3 regions of the Streptomyces griseus subsp. griseus genome follow, and region 1 is predicted to be linked to each of the others. Evidence: riboswitches for the same ligand, from Rfam matches in the RefSeq annotation. Region 1 holds a riboswitch; each other region holds the start of a gene.
What was found. Region 1 has a riboswitch for thiamine pyrophosphate ahead of thiO (glycine oxidase ThiO). Riboswitches for the same ligand answer to the same signal wherever they lie in the genome.

Region 1 (6,424 bases):
CTCCGGGCCGCGCGAGACGACGAGCTTCACCGAGCCGTTGCCCCGGATCCGGTCGCCGGAGGCGGGATCGCTGCCGACCACCGAGCCCCGCTCCACCGTGTCGCTGAAGACCCGCTCCACACCCTTCAGCCCGAGCCCCTCCTCCGAGAGCCGCTGCTCCGCCACCTTCTGGGTCTGGCCGAGCAGCGAAGGGACCTGGGTGAACTGGCCCGAGTTGATGTACCAGACGCCCGCACCGACGCCGAGCGTCAGCAGGACGGCGGTGACGATCGTGATCAGCTTGCGGTGCGGTCCGCCGAACGGGCCGCGCCGGGCGGCCCGGCGCCGGGGCGGGGCGACCGGCGGCGGCATCTCCAGGCGGCTGGTGCGGTGCACGCCGCCCCCGTCGCCGTTCACCGGAAAGGCACGGGGGAGCACGCTCGTACGGTCCTGCGCGCCGTCATGGGTGTCCGACAGGGCCTGCGGGGGTACGGCGTCCAGCTCGGCCTCGGTCAGCGCGGCGCGGGCCTCCCGGGCCTCGGCAAGGAGCAGCACCGCGTCGTGCGGGCGCACCTCGGGGTTGCGGGCGGTCGCGCTCGCCACCAGGGAGTCCAGCGCCACCGGGAGCCCCGGCACGACGGCGGACGGGGCCGGGACATCGGTGTTGAGGTGCTGGTAGATGACCTGGGCGGCGTTCTCCCCGGTGTGCGGCTTGGCGCCGGTCAGCATCTCGTAGAGCACGACCCCGCAGGCGTACACATCGCTGCGGGTGTCGGCGGTGCCGTGCTCGATCTGCTCGGGCGCCAGATACGACACCGTGCCCAGCAGCGAACCGGTGGTGTCGGTGGCGGTGCCGACCGCCCTGACCAAACCGAAGTCGGCGACCTTGACCCAGCCGTCGTCCCCTATCAGGACGTTCTCCGGCTTCATGTCGCGGTGGACGAACCCCGCCCGGTGCGCGGCGCCGAGCGCGGCGAGGACCGGCTCCAGGATGTCCAGCGCGGCCCGGGGCTGGAGGGCGCCGCGCTCGCGCAGGACGTCGCGCAGGGTGCAGCCCGCCACGTACTCCATCGCGAGATAGACGTACGCGCCCTGGGCGCCCTGGTCGAAGACCGCGACGACATTGGGGTGGGCGAGCCGGGCCACCGACTTGGCCTCGCGGATGAACCGCTCCACGAAGGCGGCGTCGGTGGCGAGCGCCGGGTGCATCACCTTGAGGGCGAGCACCCGGTCCAGGCGGGTGTCCACGGCCCGGTAGACCGTGGCCATCCCGCCGACGGCGATGCGCGCCTCAATGCGATACCGGCCGTCGAGAAGCTGCCCGACGAGAGGGTCCTGGAGGGTCGTGTCCACCCCGAGAGTCTACGAGCCGCCACCGACACCCCGGACGGGCCGGGGCATTCCCGGGGCCGTTCTGCAGCCGATCCGTGACAGGGACACGTCCCAGGTGGGGGCACGTCTCCGTAGGGCCGGCACCCCCGGGGCCCCGCCCCGCACCCCCCTCTCCGCCGACGCCGGAGGAGCTGGACGGTCAGAACGCCGGCCGCTCCGGATCCAGCGCCGCCCGCCCGGCCACCGGCGAGGACGCCTCGGCGAAGTGACGGCGCGGGATGCGGCCCGCCCGGTACGCCAGCCGCCCGCCCTCCACCGCGTGCCGCATCGCGCCCGCCATCAGCTCCGGCTCCTGGGCCCGGGTCACCGCCGAGGCGAGCATCACCGCCGCGCACCCCAGCTCCATCGCCAGCGCCGCGTCCGACGCGGTCCCGGCCCCCGCGTCCAGGATCACCGGCACCCCGGCCCGCTCCACGATCAGCTCGAAGTTGTGCGGGTTGCGGATGCCGAGGCCGGAGCCGATGGGGGAGCCGAGCGGCATGATCGCCGCACACCCCACGTCCTCCAGCTTCCGGGCCAGGACCGGGTCGTCGTTGGTGTACGGCAGCACGGTGAACCCGTCGTCGACCAGGATCTCCGCCGCGTCCAGCAGTTCGATCGGGTCGGGCAGCAGCGTCCGCTCGTCGGCCACCACCTCCAGCTTGACCCAGTCGGTGCCCAGCGCCTCCCGCGCCAGCCGCGCGGTCAGCACCGCCTCACCAGCCGTGAAGCAGCCCGCCGTGTTCGGCAGCACCTGGATGGAGAGCCGCTCCAGCACGGAGAGGACGGAGCCCCGCACGGTCGGGTCGAGCCGGCGCATCGCGACCGTGGTCAGCTCGGTGCCCGAGGCGACCAGGGCCCGCTCCAGCACCTCCAGGCTCGGTGCCCCGCCGGTACCCATGATCAGCCGGGAGCCGAAGGCGGCGGGTCCCAGGGTGAAGACGTCGTCGGACACGGTCAGCCTCCCTGGACGGCGGTCAGGACCTCGACGCGGTCGCCCTCGCCGAGCGTCGTCTCCGCCCACCGGCCGCGTGGCACCACGCACTCGTTGACGGCGGCGGCGACCCCGGAGGGCGCTGTGGTCAGGGCGGCGACGAGCCGGTCCAGCGCGGTGCCGGCGTCGAGGCTGCGCGGCTCCCCGTTGACCGAGACGGATACCTGAGGGGTCATACGGACTGCTCCTGGAGTACGGGGGCGGAGCCGGCGGACGTGAACCGGCCCGGGGTGAAGGGACGGGCCACCTCGGGCAGCTCGCCGGTGGTCAGCGCCTCGGCCATCGCGTCGCCGGTGACGGGCGTCAGCAGGACGCCGTTGCGGTGGTGGCCGGTGGCGAGGAGGAGACCAGGCAGGGCGGTCGGGCCGAGCAGCGGGGCGTTGTCGGGGGACGCGGGGCGCAGTCCGGCCCGGGTCTCGGTGAGCGGCAGCTCGGTGATGCCGGGCACCAGCTCGTGGGCGTCGCGCAGCAGCTCGTAGACGCCGCCGGCGGTGACCGTGGTGTCCCAGCCCATCTCCTCGCTGGTGGCGCCGACGACCAGCTCTCCGTTCTCGCGCGGTACGAGATAGAGGTGGCCGCCCCGGACGACGGCCCGCACGGTCCGGCTGAGGAAGGGGGCGTACGCCGGGGGCACGGTGAGCCGTAGGACCTGGCCCTTGACCGGCCGGACCGGCGGCAGAACCTCCTCGGGCACCCCCGCGAGCCGCCCGCTGAGACTGCCCGCCGCCAGCACGACCTGGTCGGCCGCCGGCTCCGTACCGTCACCGAGCATCGCCCCGGCGGCCCGGCCCCCGCTGACGGTGAGCCGCTCGGCGGCCGCCCTGCGGAACACCACCCCCGCCCGTTCGCACGCGGCCAGCAGCGCCGCCGCGAGCCGGCGCGGATCCACCTGGTGGTCACCGTCCACCCGCAGCCCGCCCCGCACCCCGGGCGCGAGCATCGGCTCCAGACGGCGGCACTCACGGCCGCTCAGCCAGACCGACTCCAGCCCCGAGCGCTCCTGGAGAGCGTGCAGCTCCCGCAGATGGGCCCGGTCGTCGGAGTCCAGCGCGACGGCCAGCGTGCCGCAGGTGCGGAAACCGGTCTCCCGGCCGCTCGCCGCCTCCAGCTCCGCGACGAACTCCGGATAGCGGGCGGCGGAGGCGAGGTTGAGGCCGAGCAGCATCTCCTCGCCGTAGTGCAGTTCGGTGACGGCGGCCAGCATGCCCGCCGCGACCTGGGCGGCGCCGCCGCCCGGATCGGGGTCGGCCACGGTGACGCCCAGCCCGCGCTGGGCCGCCCGCCAGGCGGTGACCAGGCCGATGATCCCGCCCCCGATGACGAGGACGTCGGATCCTGAGCTTCCCCCCGGGATTCCGGAGGCTTTCCCCGAGACGCGCATGGGTGTCCAGCCCCTCCCTTCGCCGGCATGACCCGGATCAGGTTCGTACGGTCGGAGGCCGCCCAGCCTCCCTCTCAGCCCGGTGCGTCCGGGCTCCCGCGAGTGTTCTACCGTGGCCAGCCTAACGCTCGCCGCCGACAAGGGAGCAGCCGCCGTGGCCCGTTCACTCGACGGACTCGTCCTGTCGCCCGTCGCCGACCAGGCCCCGGGCCAGGTCGGTACCCGCACCCGCTTCACCTACCACGAGCGGGGCGGCACGGTCTGGGCCGAGTACGCGGGCGGTGACGTGGTGCGCGGCCATCTCGTCGGCACCCGCCGGGGGGACGCCCTCGACTTCCGCTACGTCCAGCTCAAGGAGGACGGGACGACCTCTTCCGGACACTGCCTCTCCACCGTCTCCGAACTCCCGGACGGCCGGGTGCGGCTGGACGAGCGCTGGGCGTGGGAGTCCCAGGAGGGCGGCGGGACGAGCGTGGTGGAGGAAGTCATCATCTGATCCGTAGTCAGATGAATAGACTGGTACGCGTGAGCGAGCAGACGGAACACCACGCGGCGCGGCAGCGCACACGGAACGCCGTGATCGTCGGAGCGGGCATGGCGGGTGTGCAGACCGCCGTCGCCCTGCGGGAAGCCGGCTTCACCGGCACCGTCACCCTGATCGGCGCCGAACCCCACCAGCCCTACGACCGGCCGCCGCTGTCCAAGGCGGTGCTGCTCGGCAAGGCCGAGGACTCCGCCTTCGACGTCGACTTCGAGGCGCTGGAGATCACGCTCCGCCTCGGCCTGGACGTCACCGCCCTGCGCGCCGCCGACCATGTCCTGGACACGGCGGGCGGCCCCGTCCCCTACGACGTCCTCGTCCTGGCGACCGGTGCCGAGCCCATCGCCCTGCCCGGCACCGAGGGCGTCCCCGGCGTCCATCTGCTGCGCACCCTCGACGACGCCGCCCGGCTGCGGCCCGTCCTGGAGCAGAGCCACGACGTGGTCGTCGTCGGGGCGGGGTGGATCGGCGCCGAGTTCGCCACCGCCGCCCGCGCCGCCGGGTGCGCGGTCACCGTCGTCGAGGCCGCCGCCCGCCCGCTCGCCGGCACCCTGCCCGCCGAGGTCGCCGCCCCGATGGCCGACTGGTACGCGGAGAGTGGCGCCGAACTCCTCACCGAGGCCCGGGTGGAGCGCGTCGAGGGGTCCACCGTGGTCCTCGCGGACGGCCGGACCCTGCCCGCCGGAGCCGTCGTGGTCGGCATCGGCGCCCGCCCCGCCACCGGCTGGCTCGCCGGCTCCGGGATCGAACGCGGCCCGGACGGCTCGGTCACCGCCGACAGCGCCCTGCGCACCTCCCTGCCCGATGTGTACGCGGTCGGTGACTGCGCCTCCTTCCCCTCCGCCCGCTACGGCGAACGCCTGCTGATCCACCACTGGGACAACGCCCTTCAGGGGCCGCGCACCGCCGCCGCCGCGATCCTCGCCGCGGAGAGCGGCGCGCCGCTCCCGGTCCACGACCCCGTCCCGTACTTCTGGTCCGAGCAGTTCGGCCGCTTCGTGCAGTACGCCGGCCACCACGCCCACGCCGACGCCCTGGTCTGGCGCGGCGACGGTGCGGAGGCCACCTGGTCGGTGTGCTGGCTGAAGGCCGGGGCACTGGTCGCCGTCCTCGCGGTGGGCCGCCCGCGCGACCTCGCCCAGGGCCGCAAGCTCATCGAATCCGGGGCCGTCCTCGACCCCGACCGGGTCGCCGACCCCGCCGTACCGCTGAAGTCCACCGCCCTGTGACACCCCGGGCCGACCCCCTGTGACCACCCGGGCCCACCCCCGTACGGTCGGCCCGGCTACCGGCTGTCAGTCCCGGATGGCACGCTTGTCCTTGTGACCGAGATCGACGCAAAGACCGATGCACTCGTCCCCGCCTGGCTCCACCTCCCCGACATCGCGGAAAAGCTCGACGTCGAGGTGACGCGTGTACGGCAGCTGGTCAAGGAAGGCCAGCTCATCGCCGTACGCCGTGGTGAGAACCGGACGCTTCAGGTGCCTGCCGCCTTCATCGACGGCGACAAGGTGGTCAAGGGCCTCTCCGGCACCCTGACCCTCCTGAGGGACGACGGCTATTCCGACGAAGAGATGCTGGAGTGGCTCTTCACCCCCGACCCGACCCTGCCCGGCACCCCCGCCCAGGCGCTGAGCGAGAATCGCGGTACGGAGGTGAAGCGCCGCGCGCAGGCGCTCGCCGTCTGACCGACACGACAGGAAGCGGCGTACGGGCCCCGCGTGCAGCGCGCGGCCCGTGCACCGCCACGACCACGGGGGGACTCCACCATGCCCACGCCTCGCGAGCAGCTGTCCGATGCCCGGCTCTATCTGTGCACGGACGCCCGTAAGCGGCAGGGCGACCTTCCGGCCTTCCTGGACGCCGTGCTCTCCAGCGGTGTCGACGTGGTCCAGCTCCGGGACAAGGGCATGGAGGCCGCCGAGGAGCTGGAGCACCTCGAGGTCCTCGCTGACGCCTGCCGCCGCCACGGCAAGCTCCTCGCCGTCAACGACCGCGCCGATGTCGCGCACGCCATCGGCGCCGACGTCCTGCACCTGGGCCAGGGCGACCTGCCCGTGCCGGCCGCCCGCGCGATCATCGGGAACGACCGGCTGATCGGCCGCTCCACGCACGCCGAGTCCGAGGTCGACGCAGCCGTCGCCCAGGACGGTGTGGA
Region 2 (6,424 bases), 2.2 Mb from region 1:
GGGCCATGGGGGATCATTCCTGGCCAGTTTCATCTACTCCGGGGTTGGACGATGCGCGAGTCGGTTCAAGCAGAGGTCATGATGAGCTTCCTCGTCTCCGAGGAGCTCTCGTTCCGTATTCCGGTGGAGCTCCGGTACGAGGTGGCTGATCCCTACGCCATCCGGATGACGTTCCATCTGCCCGGCGATGCCCCTGTGACCTGGGCATTCGGCCGCGAGCTGCTGCTGGACGGGCTCAACAGCCCGAGCGGCGACGGCGATGTGCACATCGGGCCGACCGAGCCCGAGGGGCTCGGCGATGTGCACATCCGTCTTCAGGTCGGCGCGGACCGCGCGCTGTTCCGGGCCGGCACGGCACCACTGGTGGCGTTTCTCGACCGGACCGACAAGCTGGTGCCCCTCGGTCAGGAGCACACGCTGGGTGACTTCGACGGGAACCTGGAGGAGGCGCTCGGCCGCATCCTCGCCGAGGAGCAGAACGCGGGCTGAGCCGGCCCGTACAGCCCCGCCTCGCGCCTCTCACGCCTTACGCCGGCGCCCCCTGCCGGTCCGTGCGGGGGCGGCGGCCGTGGATGAGGGGGTGGAGGCGCCCGGACGGTCGGCGGAGACCACCAGCGCGGCGAGCACCGTCGTCACCGGCACCGAGGCGACCAGACCGATCGAACCGACCAGCGTCCGGACGATCTCCTCGGCGACCAGCTCGCTGTTGGCCACCGTGCCCACACTGGACTGGGCGATGGAGAAGAGCAGTAGCAGGGGCAGCGCCGCGCCCGCGTACGCCAGCACCAGGGTGTTCACGACGGAGGCGATGTGGTCCCGTCCGATGCGGATACCTGCCCGGTACAGCCCGCGCCAGCCCATCTGCGGGTCCGCCTGGTGCAATTCCCAGACGGCGGAGGTCTGGGTGACCGTCACATCGTCGAGTACCCCGAGCGATCCGATGATGACACCGGCCAGCAGCAGACCGCTCATGTCGATGTCCGGGTAGAGACCGTGGATGAGGCCGGTGTTGTCGTCGGTGTTGCCGCTCAGATCGGCCCAGCCGATGAACAGCGAGCCGAGCAGCCCGATCAGCAGCAGTGAGATCAGCGTGCCGATGACCGCGACGGACGTACGGGCCGTCACCCCGTGGCACATGTAGAGCGCCGCCAGCATGATGGCGCTGGCCCCGATCACCGCCACCACCAGCGGATTCGAGCCCTGCAGGATCGCCGGCAGGATGAACAGGGTCAGCACGGCGAACGAGACGGCCAGCGCCACCAGCGCCATCACCCCGCGCAGCCGGCCCACCGCGACCACCGCCAGGGCGAAGATCGCCGCCAGCAGCGTCATCGGGATCTTCCGGTTCACATCGGTGACGCTGTACTGGAGGTCGCGGGGCGCGTCGGGGGCGTACGCCACGACCACGCCCTGGCCCTCGCGCAGTTGGCGGGGCGCGTCCGGCTGGACCACCTCGACGAACTTACGGCCCTTGTCGTCGCCGCTGGTCACCTCGACGGTCGCCTTCGCGCACTCCCCCTGCTGCTCGTTGACGGCCTCGCGGCCCGAGGGGGTGGAGGTGTCACCGGTGGGTGGTACCTGTGAGGCGTTGACGTCGGCGCAGTCGACCTTGACGACCTGGACGACCTTGCCGTCCTGGGTCTGCCGGTCGAATCCGACGCCGGTGCGCTCGTGGGCGGGGACGCCGCCGGGCCAGAACGCGATCAGGCCGACGACGACCGCCGTGGCGAACGGGATCAGGACGGCGGCGATGACCTTGCGCAGATGCTTGGAGACCGGGGCGGCGGGACCATGGCTGTGCGTATGTCCGTGGCTGTGGCCCTGGGGCGGCTGGGGTGCGGGGTCGCTTTGGGGGGAGGTCACGGGGCGATCATCGCAAGAACGGGAGGGCCCTCTGGTCAGCTCGCCGGAAAGGACGCTAGCGTGGAGGCACCTTTGCACACGCGGGAGCTCGGAGCACCGGGCTGAGAGGGCGCTGATCGCCGTACATCCGTACGGGACATGGCTGCGCCGACCGCCGAACCTGTTACCGGGTAATGCCGGCGTAGGGAGTAGGTCTCATGACCACAGCGGACGCACGCACGCCTGCCTCGAAACAGAACGACGGAACGCCGGACGGCACTCCGGACGACGAGGCCGGGAAGTCCATCGGCTGGCACAAGGGGTACGTCCAGGGCTCGCGCCCGGACCTCCGGGTGCCGGTCCGACAGGTGCACCTCACCAACGGCAAGGACGTGGCGCTGTACGACACGTCGGGGCCGTACACCGATCCCGCCATCGACACCGATGTCCGCCGGGGCCTCGCTCCCCTGCGGGATAACTGGATCATCGCCCGCGGCGACACCGAGGAGTACGCGGGCCGCCCGGTCCGCCCCGAGGACGACGGGCTCAAGCACACCTCGCCGCGCGGCGGGCTGCGCAACCTCGACGCCGTCTTCCCCGGCCGTCCGCGTCAGCCGCGCCGCAGCCGCGACGGACGGCCCGTCACGCAGCTCGCATACGCCCGGCGGGGGGAGATCACCCCGGAGATGGAGTACGTCGCCATCCGGGAGAACGTCGAGGCCGAAGTCGTGCGGGAGGAGATCGCGGCGGGCCGGGCCGTGCTGCCGGCCAACGTCAACCACCCCGAGATCGAGCCGATGATCATCGGCAAGCGGTTCCTGGTGAAGGTCAACGCCAACATCGGCAACTCGGCCGTCACCTCCTCCATCGAGGAGGAGGTCGACAAGATGACCTGGGCGACCAAGTGGGGCGCCGACACGGTCATGGACCTCTCCACCGGCCGCAACATCCACACCACCCGTGAGTGGGTGCTGCGCAACTCCCCCGTGCCGATCGGAACGGTGCCGCTCTACCAGGCGTTGGAGAAGGTGGACGGCCGGGCCGAGGAGCTGACCTGGGAGATCTACAAGGACACCGTCATCGAACAGGCCGAGCAGGGCGTGGACTACATGACGGTGCACGCCGGAGTGCGCCTGCCGTACGTCCCGCTGACGGCCCGTCGTAAGACCGGCATCGTCTCGCGCGGTGGGTCGATCATGGCGGCCTGGTGCCTGGCGCATCACCAGGAGTCTTTCCTCTACCAGCACTTCGAGGAGCTCTGCGAGATCCTGGCGACGTACGACGTCACCTACTCCCTCGGTGACGGGCTGCGCCCCGGATCGATCGCGGACGCCAACGACGAGGCGCAGTTCGCCGAACTGCGGACGCTGGGCGAGCTCAACACGATCGCCAAGCGGTTCGGCGTGCAGACGATGATCGAGGGCCCCGGGCATGTCCCGATGCACAAGATCAAGGAGAACATCGACCTCCAGCAGGAGATCTGTGAGGAGGCGCCGTTCTACACGCTCGGTCCGCTGACCACGGATGTCGCGCCCGCCTACGACCACATCACCTCGGGCATCGGTGCCGCGATGATCGCCTGGTGGGGCACGGCGATGCTCTGTTACGTCACGCCCAAGGAGCACCTGGGGCTGCCCAACCGGGACGACGTGAAGACCGGGGTCATCACCTACAAGATCGCCGCGCACGCGGCCGACCTCGCCAAGGGGCACCCGGGCGCTCAGGAGTGGGACGACGCGCTCTCCGACGCGCGGTTCGAGTTCCGGTGGGAGGACCAGTTCAACCTGGCCCTCGACCCGGACACGGCGCGGGAGTTCCACGACGAGACGCTGCCCGCCGAGCCGGCGAAGACAGCGCACTTCTGCTCCATGTGCGGACCGAAGTTCTGCTCGATGAAGATCTCCCAGGACATCCGCCGTCAGCACGGCGGTTCGCAGGAGGAGATCGAGGAGGGCATGGCCGAGAAGTCGAAGGAGTTCGCAGCGTCCGGCAACCGGGTCTACCTGCCGATCGCCGAGTAGACGGCCCCTTCACACCCGCCCCCGGCAACCGTTCGCGGTTGTCGGGGGCGGTCTCCGTACGGGCCGGTGACCTCGCGCCGCAGATCACCCCCTATGAGTATCTTGCGAGCTTGATCATCATCTGGTGTGATAGCGGACCTTGTTAAGCGACAGTATGGACACAGTCGTGTGGCAGCTGTATGTACGTTTCGCAGCTGCGTCAACTGAGCTTGACCCGTTCCTTATCTGTGGCTTACTTTCCGGCTTGCTTGGCTGAAATTTGGCGGCCCTCGCACGAGGGCCTCGGGGAGGGAAACACCATGGACTGGTACCTGGCAGTACTCAAGAACTACGCAGGCTTCAGCGGGCGCGCGCGCCGCAAGGAGTTCTGGATGTTCACGCTGGTCAGCTTTGTGATCAGCATCGTCCTGTCGATCATCGCCAGCCTGATCGGCACGGAGATCCTTTCCTACATCTACTCCCTCGCGATCCTCATCCCGTCGCTCGCGGTCGCCGTGCGCCGTCTGCACGACACCAGCCGCTCGGGCTGGTGGCTGCTGCTCGTGCTGATCCCGCTGATCGGTGCCATCGTCCTGATCGTCTTCCTCGCCTCCGAGGGCAAGCAGGAGCCGAACCAGTACGGCACCAACCCGAAGCTCGCCCCGCAGGTGGGCTGATCCACCGCTCCGGCAGGGCCGGAGCACCGCACAGGCCGGGCGCGGCACTCGCCGCCCCGGCCTGTGGCGTTTCCGGAACCCAACGGGCCCTACTCCGGCCGGTGGTCCGGCCCGCCGAAGTCCGGGCTGGTGAAGTCGGGGCTCGTGAAGGTCGGCCGGGGTCCGGCCGACGGACCGTCCTCCGGACCGGAGAAGTCCGGCCTGCTGTAGCCGACCTTCGGGATGCGGTGGGGCGAGCGGTGCGGGGTCCGCGCGGCGGGGCCCGCGGCCGGGTCGGCCAGGGCGTCCCGCAGGAACGGCAGGATGCCGCGCTCCAGCAGCGCGTGGCGCCAGGCCTCCCGGGCCCGGGCGACCTCCTCCGGAAGCTCGTCCTCCTCGTCCTCGGCGGCCCGCGAGGTGGAGCCGTTGCGCAGGGCGGTGACGAGCAGCCCCACGGCGGCGACCAGGATGGCCGCGGCGGCGACAGCGGCGAAGAACCACCCGGCCGCGACCAGGGTGGTGCCGAAGGCGACCGACGGGCTGACCGCCTTCAGCAGATAGCCGACGAGCAGGAAGATGACGGCGGCGGTGCCCGCGAGCAGTGGAGTGAGGACCGTGAGGACCGCCCCTATGCCGGCGCCCGGCCCGGCCGCGCCGGAGCCGTCCGCGTACCGCTCGCCCTCCGGGAGCGTGGCGCTCGCCGCGCGCAGCTCGGCCCGGGCCTTGACGTAGCGCTCGTACTCGGTGGCGGCGGCCGCGGTTATCAGCGCTGTGGCGTTGAGCGCCATCGTGCGCAGCTGCTCGGTGTTGAGCCGGTCGCCGACGCCCTCCAGGTCCGGGCGCTCATGGGCGTGACGCAGTGCGTCGCCGAGGATCCGCGCGTACTCGGGACCGTCCTCTGCCTGCAGGTGCGGAGCGCTTGTCATCTGCATCCCCCGATGCTCCGTCGGGCCCGGCAGCCCGCGTTGACCGGGCGATCGGGCGGAAACGGAGGAGAGCCTGCCACTGATGAGCCGATGGTAGAGCGCTCACGGCGCGTGGTGACAGGGTGTTTCCGGAATTGGGCCCGATGATCGGCGCGGTCCGATCCAGATGCCCCTTCCCGGCCAGGGCTCAGTCATGCAGGGGGAGTTGGACGACCAGTAGCTTTCCGGCCATGGTCACTCCGCCGTCCATGGCGATGGCGAGCCCGTCCGCGTACACGTGCGGACCGTTCACCACCGGCCCCGAACCGTCCTCGCCGTCCTCCGTGCCGACCTCGCCGAGGAGGTACGGAATGGGGCTGTGACCGTGGACGACGCGCTGTCCGCCGTACGTCGCCAGCAGCTCGCGCACCGCTTCGGCGCCGCCCTCGTCGCGGAAGGCGAACCGCTTGGTGAGCTTGCGGAAGAGGTCCCAGCACTCGTCGGCGTCGTTACGGGTGAGGATGGCGGTGATCGTGTCGTTGACGTCCTCGATGGTGGAGCCGTAGTCGAGGTAGGCCGTCGTGTCGGAGTGCATCAGCAGATGCCCGTCCTCCTCGACGACCGCGTCGAGTCGGGACATCCACTGGAGGTGGACGTCCTGGAGGCGGTCCATGTCGTTCTTCTGGCCGCCGTTGAGCAGCCAGGCGGCCTGGAAGGTGGCGGTGCCGGCCCCGGAGTTGACGGGGGTGTCGGCGAACCGCTTGGCGCCGATGAGGAGCAGCTCGTGATTGCCCATCAGGGCCTTGCAGTAGCCGCCCGCCGCCGCAGCCTCCGCCGAGAGCCGCATGACGAGGTCGATGACCCCGATGCCGTCGGGGCCGCGGTCGGTGAAGTCGCCGAGGAACCAGAGCCGGGCGTTGCCCGCGGCCCAGTTGCCGTCGGCGTCGATGAGGCCCTGGGCGGCGAGGGCGGCCACCAGCTCGTCGAGATAGCCGTGGACGTCGCCGACGACGAAGAGCGG
Region 3 (6,424 bases), 3.9 Mb from region 1:
TCCGTGATGCGGTTCTATGGCGAGACGGTCAACGAGGACAGCCGCCTGCGCAGCTCGGCAGACGGACGGATGGAACTGGTCAGAACTCAGGAACTCCTCCGACGCTTTCTGCCCCCCGCGCCGGCGCGCGTGCTCGACGTGGGCGGGGGGACTGGGATTCACGCTGAATGGCTGGTGAAAGACGGCTACGACGTCGCTTTGGTGGATCCTGTGCCCCGTCACGTTGAGGCCGCGTCGGTGGTGTGCCCGGCGGTGGTCGGTGACGCGCGCGACCTGCCCGAGCCGGATGACACATTCGACGTTGTGCAGCTCCTCGGGCCGCTCTACCACCTGCCCGACCCGGCCGACCGGCAACGGGCGCTGGCGGAAGCCTCCCGCGTGGCCAAGCCCGGCGGACTGGTCGCCGCCGCCGCGATCAATCGCTATGCGTCGCTCTTCGAGCACGTCACGTACGCCCACCTGCACACCGAGCGGATTCACAACTCCGTCTCCAAGATTCTGGAGACGGCGGTTTACGACGGATCGCGGGGGTTCACCCTGTCGTACTTCCACCGGGCCGAAGAGCTGGTGATGGAGTTGGCCGCCTCCGGGCTGAAGAACGTGCAGGTCTTCGGCATCGAGGGCCCGGCCTGGTCGCTGGTGAAGGCGGCAGAGCAGCAGCCGGGCGACGGTCCCACGGATGAGCTGATCGCCTCGGCCATGGACGCGGCCCGTATGGCAGAGCCGTACCCGGAACTGCTCGCCGCCAGCTCGCACCTCTTGGCCGTGGGTACCGTCCCGGCCGGCAGCGCTGGCTGACGGTCCTGACCTGCGGACGGGGGCCGTGGGGCCGGGCCGTCTGTGGGCCGTCGAGGGGCAGCCAACGACGACCCACAACCACCATCAACGACCGGTACCGGCCCGCCCGGGTCGCCGCTGAGCTGGGCGACGCCCCGGGGCACCTCGGCGTGTCTGCGACACTGGATGAACCATGCCTAAGCCCGGAGAACTCACTTTCGTCGCGCCCCGCGGAGCCAAGAAGCCCCCGCGGCACCTCGCCGACCTCACGCCCGCCGAGCGCAAGGAAGCGGTCGCCGCGACCGGCGAGAAGCCGTTCCGCGCCCAGCAGCTCTCGCAGCACTACTTCGCGCGGTACGCGCACGACCCGGAGCAGTGGACCAACATCCCCGCCGGGTCCCGGGAGAAGCTCGCCGAGGCGCTGTTCCCCGACCTGATGTCCGTGGTCCGCCACATCAGCTGTGACGACGACACCACCCGTAAGACGCTGTGGAAGCTGCACGACGGGACGCTCGTCGAGTCCGTCCTGATGCGCTACCCCGAGCGCGTCACGATGTGCATCTCCTCCCAGGCCGGCTGCGGGATGAACTGCCCGTTCTGCGCCACCGGCCAGGCCGGCCTCGACCGCAACCTGTCGACCGCCGAGATCGTCCACCAGATCGTCGACGGCATGCGCGCCCTGCGCGACGGCGAGGTCCCCGGCGGTCCGGCCCGGCTCTCCAACATCGTCTTCATGGGCATGGGCGAGCCGCTCGCCAACTACAACCGTGTCGTCGGCGCGATCCGCCGCCTCACCGACCCCGAGCCGGACGGCCTCGGTCTCTCCCAGCGCGGGATCACCGTCTCCACCGTCGGGCTCGTCCCGGCGATGCTGCGCTTCTCCGACGAGGGCTTCAAGTGCCGCCTCGCGGTCTCGCTGCACGCCCCGGACGACGAGCTGCGCGACACCCTCGTCCCCGTCAACACCCGGTGGAACGTCCGCGAGGTGCTGGACGCCGCGTGGGAGTACGCGGAGAAGTCCGGCCGCCGCATCTCCATCGAGTACGCCCTCATCCGGGACATCAACGACCAGGCCTGGCGCGGTGACCTCCTCGGCCGGCTGCTCAAGGGCAAGCGGGTCCACGTCAACCTGATCCCGCTGAACCCGACGCCCGGCTCCAAGTGGACCGCCTCGCGCCCCGAGGACGAGAAGGCGTTCGTCGAAGCCATCGCGGCCCACGGCGTGCCCGTCACCGTCCGGGACACCCGCGGCCAGGAGATCGACGGGGCCTGCGGGCAGCTGGCGGCCTCCGAGCGCTGAGGGGCCGACGGCCTCACCCGTACCGGCCGGAAACCGCCGGTGTAGCCTGGGCGCGAAATCAACTTCATATTCCGACAGGGGAGCGCCACAGCGCTGAGAGTGCGGCACCGAGGACAGGTTGGCCGCAGACCCTCTGAACCTCGCCCGGGTCATTCCGGGTAGGAAGTTCGGACCTTACTCAAGCTGTTGCGCCCTGCCCGCTTCCGGTACGTCCGGTCGTGGGCGGGGCCGCGTCTCTTCCTGGTCACCTCCAGGAGGAATCACATGAACACCACCAAGAAGTACGCGTCGACCGCGCTCGCCGCGGTGCTCGGCGTCACCGTCCTCGCGGGCTGCGGCGGCTCCGACGACGCCTCGGCCGGATCCGGTGCGTCCAAGGGCAGCGGCTCCAAGACCGTCACCCTGGTCACCCACGACTCCTTCAACGCCTCGGAAGACGTGCTGAAGCAGTTCACCGAGGAGAGCGGCTACACCGTCCAGCTCCTCAAGAGCGGCGACGCCGGTGCCGCGCTCAACCAGGAGATCCTGACCAAGGGCTCCCCGCGCGGCGACGTCTTCTTCGGCGTCGACAACACCCTGCTCTCCCGCGCCCTCGACAACGGCCTCTTCACCGCGTACGAGGCCAAGGGCCTGGACCGGGTCCTGGCAGGCACCGAGCAGGACGGCCGGCACCGCGTGACGCCCGTCGACACCGGTGACATCTGCGTCAACTACGACAAGAAGTTCTTCGCCGACAAGAAGCTCGCGCCGCCGCAGACCTTCGAGGACCTGCTGAAGCCCGCGTACAGGAACCTCCTCGTCACCGAGAACGCGGCCACCTCCTCGCCCGGCCTCGGCTTCCTGCTCGGCACCGTCGCCACCCAGGGCGAGGACGGCTACGAGGCGTACTGGAAGAAGCTCAAGGCCAACGGCGTCAAGGTCGTCGACGGCTGGGAGCAGGCCTACAACGAGGAGTTCTCGGGCTCCGCGGGCGGCAGGAAGGCCAAGGCGGACCGGCCGCTCGTCGTCAGCTACGCCTCCAGCCCTCCCGTCGAGGTCCTCTACGCCGACCCGCAGCCCGAGGAGGCCCCCACCGGCGTCTCCACCGGGACCTGCTTCCGGCAGACCGAGTACGCCGGGCTGCTGAAGGGCGCGAAGAACGAGGCGGGCGGCAAGGCGCTGCTGGACTTCCTGATCAGCAAGACGTTCCAGGAGGACGTGCCGCTGAACATGTTCGTGAACCCGGTCGTGAAGGACGCGAAGCTGCCGGAGGTCTTCACCGAGTTCGGCGAGAGCGTCGACAAGCCGGCGACGGTGGCCCCGGAGAAGATCGCCGCCAACCGTGAGCAGTGGGTCCGGTCGTGGCACTCGCTCGTCGTGAAGTAGCCGGTCCCACCGGAGGAAGCGGGCGGCGCGGAGCGGCGGTACGGCTCGGCCTGATGGCCGTGCCCGTCGCGTTCTTCGCCGTCCTCTTCGCCTACCCCGTCGCCTCCATCGTCGGACGCGGGCTGAGGACGGACGGCGTCTGGCAGTTCGGGCGGATCGGCGACGTACTGTCCCGCCCGGACATCCTCGACGTCCTCTGGTTCACCACCTGGCAGGCCCTCGCCTCCACCGCGCTCACCCTGTTGATCGCCCTGCCCGGCGCGTACGTCTTCGCCCGCTTCGACTTTCCGGGCAAGCAGGTGCTGCGGGCGGTCGTCACCGTGCCGTTCGTGCTGCCCACCGTCGTCGTCGGCACCGCGTTCCTGGCACTGCTCGGGCGCGGTGGCTTCCTCGACGAGCTGTGGGGCGTACGGCTGGACACCACCGTGTGGGCGATCCTGCTCGCGCACGTCTTCTTCAACTACGCGGTGGTCGTACGGACGGTCGGCGGGCTCTGGTCCCAGCTGGACCCGCGCCAGGAGGAGGCCGCCCGGGTGCTGGGCGCCGGACGGTTCGCCGCCTGGCGGCGGGTGACGCTGCCCGCGCTCGGCCCGGCGGTGGCAGCCGCCGCGCTGATGGTCTTCCTCTTCACGTTCACCTCGTTCGGTGTCGTGCAGATCCTCGGCGGCCCCGCCTACTCCACCCTGGAGGTGGAGGTCTACCGCCAGACCGCCCAGCTCCTCGACCTGCCGACGGCCGCCGTGCTGACCCTGGTGCAGTTCGTGGCGGTCGGCGCGATCCTCGCCCTGCACGCCGTGACCGTACGCCGCCGGGAGCGCGCGCTGAAGCTCGTCGACCCGGCGCGGACCTCCCGCCGCCCGCACGGCGCCGGACAGTGGGCGCTGCTCGGCGGGGTGCTGCTCACCGCGCTGCTGCTCATCCTGCTGCCACTCGGCGTGCTGGTGGAGCGGTCGTTCGACGGACCGGAGGGTTATGGCCTCGGCTACTACGAGGCCCTTCAGTCGGCCGGCGGCACCGGCTCCACCTTCCTCGTACCGCCGCTGGAGGCGGTCGGCAACTCCCTCCGGTACGCGTTCGTCGCCACCCTCATCGCCCTGGCCGTCGGCGGACTCGCGGCGGCCGCCCTGACCCGGCGGGCGGGGCGGCTCGTACGCGGCTTCGACGCACTGCTGATGCTGCCGCTCGGAGTCTCGGCCGTCACCGTCGGTTTCGGCTTCCTCATCACCCTCGACAAGCCGCCGCTGGACCTGCGGACCTCCTGGATCCTGGTCCCGCTGGCCCAGGCGCTGGTCGGCGTTCCCTTCGTCGTACGAACCATGCTCCCCGTGCTCCGGGCGGTGGACGACCGGCTGCGCGAGGCCGCCGCCGTGCTGGGCGCGTCCCCGCTGCGGGCCTGGCGCGAGGTCGATCTGCCGCTGGTCCGGCGTGCGGTGCTCGTCGCGGCGGGATTCGCGTTCGCCGTGTCGCTCGGGGAGTTCGGCGCCACTGTCTTCATCGCCCGGCCCGACAACCCGACCCTGCCGGTCGCGGTCGCCCGGCTGCTGGGCCGGTCCGGGGAGCTCAACTACGGGCAGGCGATGGCCCTCAGCACGATCCTGATGCTGGTGTGCGCGGCCTCGCTGCTGCTCCTCGAACGCATCCGTACCGACCGATCCGGGGAGTTCTGACGCCATGCTGAGCCTGCAAGCCGCCACCGTCCGGTTCGGGGAGCGGACGGCCCTCGACGCGGTCGACCTGGAGGTCGCCGACCACCGCATCGTCTGCCTGCTCGGCCCCAGCGGCAGTGGGAAGTCCACCCTGCTGAGGGCCGTCGCCGGGCTCCAGCCCATGGACGGCGGCCGGGTGCTGCTGGCCGGCCGGGACCAGCGCGGCGTCCCGGTCCACCGGCGCGGCCTCGGCCTGATGTTCCAGGACCACCAGCTCTTCCCGCACCGCGATGTCGGCGCCAACGTCGCCTTCGGGCTGCGGATGCGCGGCACCGGGCGAGCGGAGTCCGAGCGCCGGGTCAGCGAGCTCCTCGACCTGGTCGGCCTGCCCGGCGCCGAACGCCGAGCCGTCGCCGCCCTCTCCGGCGGCGAACAGCAGCGCGTCGCCCTCGCCCGTGCCCTCGCCCCGAGCCCCAAGCTCCTCATGCTGGACGAACCCCTCGGCCAGCTGGACCGCAGCCTGCGCGAACGCCTCGTCATCGAGCTGCGCACCCTCTTCCAGGAGCTGGGTACGACGGTGCTCGCCGTCACCCACGACCAGGGCGAGGCGTTCGCGCTCGCCGACCGGGTCGTCGTGATGCGGGACGGCCGGATCGCTCAGGAGGGCAGCCCCCTGGACGTCTGGCAGAGCCCCGCCTCCGCGTTCGTCGCCCGCTTCCTCGGCTTCGACAACGTGACCCCGGCGACGGTCACCGGCCAGGCCGCCGCCACCGCCTGGGGCAAGGTCCCGGTCCCCGAGGGCTCCCCCCAGGGCGAGGCCGACCTCCTGGTCCGCCCCGCCGGGGTACTGATCGGCGCGGAGAAGGACGGCCTGCGCTGCACGGTCGGCGTACGCACGTTCCGCGGCAACCACGTGACCGTGCGGCTGACCCCGGAGAACGCGCCGGTGCTGGAGGCCGAGTGCGCCCTGCGGGACACCCCGGACGAGGGCGCGGTGGTCGGCGTCCGCTTCGCCGCGGCGGAGACGGTGGTGCTGGCGGGGGACCGGCACGACAGGGCAGCCCCCGACCGGCGCGACAGGACAGGACGCGGCGGGCCGGGCAAGCTGAAGGCGCAGCCATAGCCCCTCCGGGGGACCGCGACCACGAGACGAGGACCGGGACCATGAACGGTGGCACCCGCCAGGGCATCGACCTCACCCGTGTGCTGCACGCCCCGCAGCGCCGGGTCTTCGCCGCCTGGACGTCACCTGAGGACTTCGCGGCCTGGTACGGCGGCGAGGCCGATGTCCCGCTGGACCGGGTGTCGATGGACGTACGGCCCGGCGGCGCGTGGA

Region 2: it holds a riboswitch for thiamine pyrophosphate, as region 1 does, so the genes downstream of both, thiC (phosphomethylpyrimidine synthase ThiC) here and thiO (glycine oxidase ThiO) in region 1, are expected to answer to the same signal.
Region 3: it holds a riboswitch for thiamine pyrophosphate, as region 1 does, so the genes downstream of both, D6270_RS25345 (thiamine ABC transporter substrate-binding protein) here and thiO (glycine oxidase ThiO) in region 1, are expected to answer to the same signal.

Annotation. Positions count from the first base shown of each region.
Region 1 is NZ_CP032543.1:1,649,282-1,655,705, reverse strand. Features, by position in the region: gene pknB (Stk1 family PASTA domain-containing Ser/Thr kinase) at 1-1,332, opposite strand, end outside; gene D6270_RS07655 (thiazole synthase) at 1,511-2,305, opposite strand; gene thiS (sulfur carrier protein ThiS) at 2,308-2,520, opposite strand; gene thiO (glycine oxidase ThiO) at 2,517-3,725, opposite strand; TPP riboswitch at 3,723-3,835, opposite strand; gene D6270_RS07640 (avidin-fold protein) at 3,880-4,221, shown strand; gene D6270_RS07635 (NAD(P)/FAD-dependent oxidoreductase) at 4,251-5,495, shown strand; gene D6270_RS07630 (Rv2175c family DNA-binding protein) at 5,589-5,954, shown strand; gene thiE (thiamine phosphate synthase) at 6,036-6,424, shown strand, end outside.
Region 2 is NZ_CP032543.1:3,833,748-3,840,171, forward strand. Features, by position in the region: gene D6270_RS17080 (SsgA family sporulation/cell division regulator) at 52-489, shown strand; gene D6270_RS17085 (YibE/F family protein) at 520-1,863, opposite strand; TPP riboswitch at 1,934-2,068, shown strand; gene thiC (phosphomethylpyrimidine synthase ThiC) at 2,061-3,863, shown strand; gene D6270_RS17095 (DUF805 domain-containing protein) at 4,163-4,519, shown strand; gene D6270_RS17100 (hypothetical protein) at 4,609-5,430, opposite strand; gene D6270_RS17105 (metallophosphoesterase) at 5,612-6,424, opposite strand, start outside.
Region 3 is NZ_CP032543.1:5,581,576-5,587,999, forward strand. Features, by position in the region: gene D6270_RS25335 (class I SAM-dependent methyltransferase) at 1-798, shown strand, start outside; gene rlmN (dual-specificity RNA methyltransferase RlmN) at 971-2,077, shown strand; TPP riboswitch at 2,144-2,260, shown strand; gene D6270_RS25345 (thiamine ABC transporter substrate-binding protein) at 2,342-3,442, shown strand; gene D6270_RS25350 (ABC transporter permease) at 3,496-5,109, shown strand; gene D6270_RS25355 (ABC transporter ATP-binding protein) at 5,114-6,211, shown strand; gene D6270_RS25360 (SRPBCC family protein) at 6,253-6,424, shown strand, end outside.